DNA from 2 places in the Pseudomonas sp. TE3552 genome. Region 1 is predicted to be linked to the other one. Evidence: predicted binding sites of a transcription regulator. Region 1 holds the regulator's gene; the other holds the start of a gene.

Evidence for each region. Region 1 encodes sigma-54, which starts transcription at its own class of promoters, with help from an activator protein. Its sites were predicted from a motif close to ANTGGCATNNANNTTGCTNT; they were not measured.
Region 2: ACZ9BB_RS16415 (flagellar basal body rod protein FlgF) is a predicted target of sigma-54. The motif match lies at 1,384-1,403, and genes of this name have one in related genera.

What each region holds. Positions count from the first base shown of each region.
Region 1 is NZ_JBWBQJ010000001.1:4,372,765-4,376,177, forward strand. Features, by position in the region: gene lptA (lipopolysaccharide transport periplasmic protein LptA) at 1-108, shown strand, start outside; gene lptB (LPS export ABC transporter ATP-binding protein) at 108-833, shown strand; gene ACZ9BB_RS19820 (RNA polymerase factor sigma-54) at 1,020-2,513, shown strand; gene hpf (ribosome hibernation-promoting factor, HPF/YfiA family) at 2,593-2,901, shown strand; gene ptsN (PTS IIA-like nitrogen regulatory protein PtsN) at 2,914-3,378, shown strand; gene rapZ (RNase adapter RapZ) at 3,381-3,413, shown strand, end outside.
Region 2 is NZ_JBWBQJ010000001.1:3,652,421-3,655,833, forward strand. Features, by position in the region: gene flgG (flagellar basal-body rod protein FlgG) at 1-543, opposite strand, end outside; gene ACZ9BB_RS16415 (flagellar basal body rod protein FlgF) at 589-1,329, opposite strand; gene ACZ9BB_RS16420 (sigma-54-dependent transcriptional regulator) at 1,685-3,244, opposite strand.

The DNA of each region.
Region 1 (3,413 bases):
CTCGCGAGCGCTGGCCGTGCGACAGGCAACAAGGTCACCGAGACCCGTCCTCGCATTGACATGGTGATCCAGCCGAAGAAGAAAACCGACGAGCAAAAGGCCCAGTAATGGCAACTCTGAAAGCTCAGCATCTGGCCAAGAGCTACAAGAGCCGCCAGGTCGTGCGTGACGTCAGCCTGTCCATCGACAGCGGTCAGATCGTCGGCCTGCTTGGCCCCAACGGCGCCGGCAAGACCACCTGCTTCTACATGATTGTCGGCCTGGTACAGGCTGACCAGGGCCGCGTACTGATCGACGACCTGGATGTCAGCCACCAGCCGATGCACGGTCGTGCGAAGGCCGGTATCGGCTATCTTCCGCAAGAAGCGTCGATCTTCCGCAAGCTTTCGGTGACCGACAACATCATGGCCATCCTCGAGACCCGCAAGGAACTCGACAAGGCCGGTCGTCGCAAAGAGCTGGAAAGCCTGCTGCAGGAATTCCACATCCATCACATCCGCGACAACCTCGGCATGAGCCTGTCCGGAGGTGAACGCCGTCGCGTGGAAATCGCCCGGGCACTGGCCACCAACCCGAAATTCATCCTCCTCGACGAACCCTTCGCCGGCGTGGACCCGATTTCGGTGGGCGACATCAAGCAGATCATCCATCACCTCAAGGCCAAAGGCATTGGCGTACTGATCACGGACCACAACGTCCGCGAAACCCTGGATATCTGCGAAACCGCCTACATCGTCAACGATGGCCAGCTGATCGCTGAAGGCGACTCTGCCACCATCCTGGCCAACGATTTGGTCAAGGAAGTGTATCTGGGTCATGAATTCCGCTTGTAAGCACTGAGGTGCCTGGCCAGTCGTGCCCGAGCGCTTGCTTCAATAAAAAATCAATAAGTTTTTATTGTTACAGCGCTCTAGGCAAACACTGCAGTTTCGGGCATATAATTTGCTTATGTTTGGCGCTTCGGCGCCCTGTAGTGGATGGCGCATGTGCGCCGGCGAATAAGGTGTTAAGCCCCTGCCATGAAACCATCGCTAGTCTTGAGAATGGGCCAGCAGCTGACGATGACACCGCAGCTGCAACAGGCCATCCGCCTGCTCCAATTGTCGACCCTGGACCTGCAACAGGAAATCCAGGAGGCCCTGGAGTCCAATCCGATGCTCGAACGCCAGGAAGAAGGCGACGACTTCGATAACGCCGACCCCCTGGCCGACAAAGCCGAACAGCAACCCAACGCCGATATTCAGGAACCCTCCTACCAGGAAACCGCCCCGACGGTGGACAACCTGGAGGAAGGCGACTGGAACGAGCGCATTCCCAATGAATTGCCCGTCGACACGGCCTGGGAAGATGTCTACCAGACCAGCGCCAGCAGCTTGCCGAGCAACGATGACGACGAGTGGGATTTCACCACCCGTACGTCGGCCGGTGAAAGCCTTCAAAGCCATTTGCTCTGGCAACTGAACCTGGCACCGATGTCCGACACCGATCGCCTGATCGCTGTAACCCTGATCGATTGCATCAACAATCAGGGCTACCTGGACGAAACCCTCGAGGAAATCCTCGAAGCCTTCGATCCGGAACTGGACATCGAACTGGACGAAATCGAAGCCGTCCTACACCGCATCCAGCAATTCGAACCCGCCGGCATCGGCGCCCGCAACCTGGGCGAATGCCTGCTGCTGCAACTGCGCCAATTGCCCGCCAAGACCCCTTGGCTGACCGAGGCCAAGCGCCTGGTTACCGATTACATCGACCTGCTCGGTAGCCGCGACTACAGCCAGCTGATGCGCCGCATGAAGCTCAAGGAAGATGAACTGCGCCAGGTCATCGAACTGGTCCAGAGCCTCAACCCGCGCCCGGGTTCGCAGATAGAATCCACCGAAGCCGAATACGTCGTTCCCGACGTGATCGTGCGCAAGGACAATGAGCGCTGGCTGGTGGAACTGAACCAGGAGTCGGTACCACGCCTGCGGGTCAACGCCCAGTACGCCGGTTTCGTGCGCCGCGCCGATACCAGTGCCGACAACACGTTCATGCGTAATCAGCTGCAAGAGGCTCGCTGGTTCATCAAGAGCCTGCAAAGCCGTAACGAAACCCTGATGAAAGTGGCCACCCAGATTGTCGAGCATCAGCGCGGCTTCCTGGAGTACGGCGATGAGGCCATGAAGCCGTTGGTGCTGCATGACATCGCCGAAGCGGTGGGCATGCACGAATCGACGATTTCACGGGTGACCACGCAAAAATTCATGCATACCCCACGGGGCATCTATGAACTGAAATACTTTTTCTCCAGCCACGTCAGCACCTCCGAAGGCGGTGAATGCTCGTCCACGGCGATCCGCGCGATCATCAAAAAACTGGTTGCGGCGGAAAATCAGAAAAAGCCGTTGAGTGACAGCAAGATCGCTGGTTTACTGGAGGCACAAGGCATTCAGGTAGCCCGTCGTACCGTCGCCAAGTACCGCGAATCCCTCGGGATCGCGCCTTCCAGCGAACGGAAGCGGTTGATGTAGCCGCCGGGCTCGCCACAGCGTTCCAGTGGCAGGTATTTCTGCCTGCCGCTTTATGCACTGGCAACGAAGGAGAAGCTGTATGCAAGTCAACATCAGTGGACACCAACTGGAAGTGACCGAACCTCTTCGCACCTACATCGGCGAAAAACTCGAACGATTAGAGAGGCATTTCGACAAGATCACCAACGTGCAGGTCACGATGACGGTCGAGAAGCTCAAGCAGAAAATCGAAGCCACGCTGCATATTCCCGGCAATGAAGTGGTCGCTAATGCGGAACATACCGATATGTACGCAGCGATCGACGCACTGACCGACAAGCTGGATAAACAACTCAAAAAGCATAAGGAAAAGACCCAGAGCCTCCTCCAGGGCGCGACCGGTCGTTAACACTCCCAACCCATGATCCGACTTGAAAGCATCCTGACCCCCGGCCGTTCCCTGGTGAACGTGCCGGGCGGCAGTAAAAAGAAAGCCCTCGAGCAAATTGCCAACCTGATCGCCCGCGAAGTACCGGATCTGGAGATGCAAGATGTCTTCGAGGCTTTGATTGCCCGTGAAAAACTCGGTTCCACCGGTTTTGGCAACGGCATCGCCATCCCCCACTGCCGCCTCAAGGGTTGCCACTCGCCTATCAGTGCCTTGATGCACCTGGATGCATCCATCGATTTCGACGCCATTGATGGCGCCCCGGTTGACCTGCTGTTCGTGCTGCTGGTCCCGGAAGCTGCCACCGATGCACACCTGGAGCTGCTGCGCCAGATCGCCAGCATGCTTGATCGCAAGGAAGTGCGTGAAAAACTGCGCAGCGCCCCGAGCAACGAAGCCTTGTATCAGGTTGTCCTGGACGAGCAAAACGGTCATTAATCATGCGCCTGATCATCGTCAGTGGCCGCTCCGGC
Region 2 (3,413 bases), 720 kb from region 1:
CGGGTTGATGAAGTCGGCGGTTTGCAGATTGCCGATCACCTGGGCAGCCGGGTTGCCGGCAACGGTGATGGACACGGTGCCGTCACGGCCAACGGTGAACGTCTGGGCGTTGTTCGGAATGACAATGGCCGGCTCCAGGGCGAAGCCGCTGGCGTTGACGATCTGGCCGTTGGAGTCCAGGTGGAAGGTACCGTCACGGGTGTAGGACGTGGTGCCATCGGGCTGCAGGATCTGGAAGAAACCGCGACCGTCGATGGCCATGTCCAACGGCTGCTCGGTGGTTTGCAGGCTACCGGCGGTGAAGTTTTTCTGGGTGCCGACGATGCGCACACCGGTACCCACTTGCAGGCCCGACGGCAGTTCGCTGTCCTGGGTCGACTGGGCGCCTGGCTGGCGTTTGATCTGGTACAGCAAGTCCTGGAACTCGGCGCGGTCACGTTTGAAACCCGTGGTCGATACGTTCGCCAGGTTGTTGGAAATGGTGGTGAGGTTGGTGTCCTGGGCGGACAGACCTGTTTTGGCAACCCATAGAGCCGGAAGCATTCGATTCTCCTCGTGCGCCTGTTTTACGGCGCGACGTTCTGATAATTAGCTGATCTGCAAGACCCGAGCCATGGCCTGGTCGTCGTCTTTGGCGGTGTTCATCATCTTGATGTGCAGCTCGAACTGCTTGGCCAGCGCCAGCACCGAAGTCATTTCTTCCACGGCATTGACGTTGCTCGACTCGAGGAACCCGGACACCAGCTTGACGCCGGCATCGGCTTGCGCCGGCTTGCCGTCCTTGGTGTGGATCGAACCATCCAGGCCTTTGGTCATGTTCTTGAAGTCCGGGTTGACCAGTTTGATGCGGTCGACTTCGGCCATCACCCGCGGGCCTTCGCCCATCGCGCGGATGCTGACGGTGCCGTCTTCGCCGACTTCGATCTGCTGCTCGGGCGGCACGGCAATCGGCCCGCCATTGCCCATCACCGGCATGCCGTTGCCGGCGCGCAGCACGCCCAGGGCGTCAACGTTCAGGCTGCCGGTGCGCACGTAGCTTTCACCGCCATCGGGGTTCTGCACGGCGATCCAGCCGTTGCCTTGCACCGCGACATCGAGGTCACGACCGGTTTCCACCAGGGCGCCCGGGGAGAAGTCGGTGGCCGGACGTTCGCTCATGGCAAACGCACGCGCCGGAAAGCTGTCACCAAACACCGGCATCGAACGGGCCTGTTCCAGGTCCTTCTGAAAACCATTGGTAGAGATGTTCGCCAGGTTGTTGGCATGAGCCTTCTGCGCCAGTGCATTCTGGCTGGCGCCGGTCATTGCCACATAAAGGTACTTGTCCACACTCTTTCCTCTGCATGCCGGACGTTTGCCGCCCACCGCTGTACTGCTGAGCCATAAGCAATTTGCAGACCAACTTTTTTCTGGCGGCGCAGGGCCCGGCAAACAAAGGACTTGAGGGGATTAGAGGGGATTGGGGGGAATGTATCGAAGACGAAAAACCGGCGGTGTTATGCCGCCAAGAGGCAAGGATCAGCCTTTGCAGCCAACACAGATTCCTGTGGCGAGGGGGCTTGCCCCCGTTCGGCTGCGCAGCAGTCGTAAATGCGGACAACTTGAAGGATCTGAAAGATTGCAAGGGGCTGCTTCGCAGCCCAACGGGGGCAAGCCCCCTCGCCACAAAAGCTCCCTCGCCACATTAGGCGTTGTCCTTGCCCACCTCATACTCACGCAACTTATTGGCAATGGTGGTATGCGAAACCCCCAACCGCTTGCCCAATTGCCGACTGCTCGGATGCTCGGAATACAAGCGCTCCAGCACCGCTTTCTCGAAGCGCCCGACGATCTCGTCCAAACCGCCCTCAAGAGAGAAATCGCCAAGCGGCTGACGCACGCCGTAGTCCGGCAGACGAATGTGTTCGGCTTTGACAGTGCCGCCCTCGCACAGAGAGACTGCCTGAAACAGCACGTTCTCCAACTGCCGCACGTTGCCCGGCCAGTGATAGTGACTCAGCCGCTCCATCGCCGCTGGCGCCAGTTTCGGCAACGGGCAACCGATCTGTCGACTGGCCTGATCGAGGAAGTGTTCTACCAGCGGTGCCAAGCCATCGAGGCATTCACGCAGCGGCGGGATGTGCAGCGAGAGCACGTTCAAGCGGTGGTACAAATCCTGGCGAAACTCACCGCGCGCGCACAGCTCGGACAAGTCCACCTGAGTCGCGCAGATCACCCGCACATCCAGATAGACCTCTTCATCGCTACCGACACGACGGAAGCAACCGTCCTGCAGAAAGCGCAGCAATTTCACCTGCAAGCGTGGGCTCATTTCGCCGACGCCATCGAGAAACAACGTGCCGCCCGCCGTCAGTTCCAACAGCCCGAGCTTGCCTTCGGCCCGCGCCCCTTCGAAGGCGCCGGGGCCGTAGCCAAACAACTCAGTCTCGGCCATGGACTCCGGCAGGCCAGCGCAGTTGAGCGCCATCAGCGGTGATTGCCCACGCGGGCTCGCCAGGTGACAGGCACGCGCCAACAACTCTTTGCCGGTGCCGGTTTCGCCTTCGATCAATAGCGGCGCATCCAGCGGTGCCATGCGCCGCGCTTCGCGAACCACCGCCGCCATCACTTTCGAGCTTTGGAAAATGCTGTCGAAGCCGCGCAACTCCTGTTTGCGCACGTTATAGATGCGCTCGCCCACCCGGTCCGCCCGGTGCAGCGTCAACACCGCACCGGCCATGGCCTCGCTTTCGTCATGCTCCGATTGCAGCGGCGCGATGTCGGCGAGAAACACGTCACCCTTGACCTTGACCCGCAAGCCGTTGATCCGTGACTTGTTGGCGCGCACCAGCTCCGGCAAATCGAAGTCCTCGGCGTACCGCGACAACGGAATCCCCGGCACCTCATCCACCCGCACCCCGAGCAGCTGCGCCGCCGCACGGTTGGCCGCGACGATGGAGCCACCCATGTCGATCGACAGCACCGGAAACTCCAGGGCTCCGAGCAAGGCATTGAGCTCCATGTGCCGACGCTCGCTGGGCATCAGCCCTACGCGCTTGACGCCGAATACCCCGGCAATGGCCTCGAACTTCGGCCGCAACGCCTGGAACTGAATGTTGATCAGGTTCGGGCAGTGCAGATAGATCGCATTGCCATGCTCACCGCCCACCTCGCCGCGGGCGACGTTGATCCCGTACTCGACCAGCAGGTTGAGAATGTCGCGCAGGATGCCGATGCGGTTCTGGCAGTGGACTTTGATACGCATATAAAGGCCCGTAACAGCGGTGATCGAGGCCCGACGCAAGAAAATTTCTGCGTGGGCACCAAGTTAGTCGTCAAGATTATGTGACACCCGTGCGCCATTTCAAACCCGCAAATATCAATACTTGCGCCATAGCGATCAATCCGTAACGAATACTTTACGAAAAGCGCAG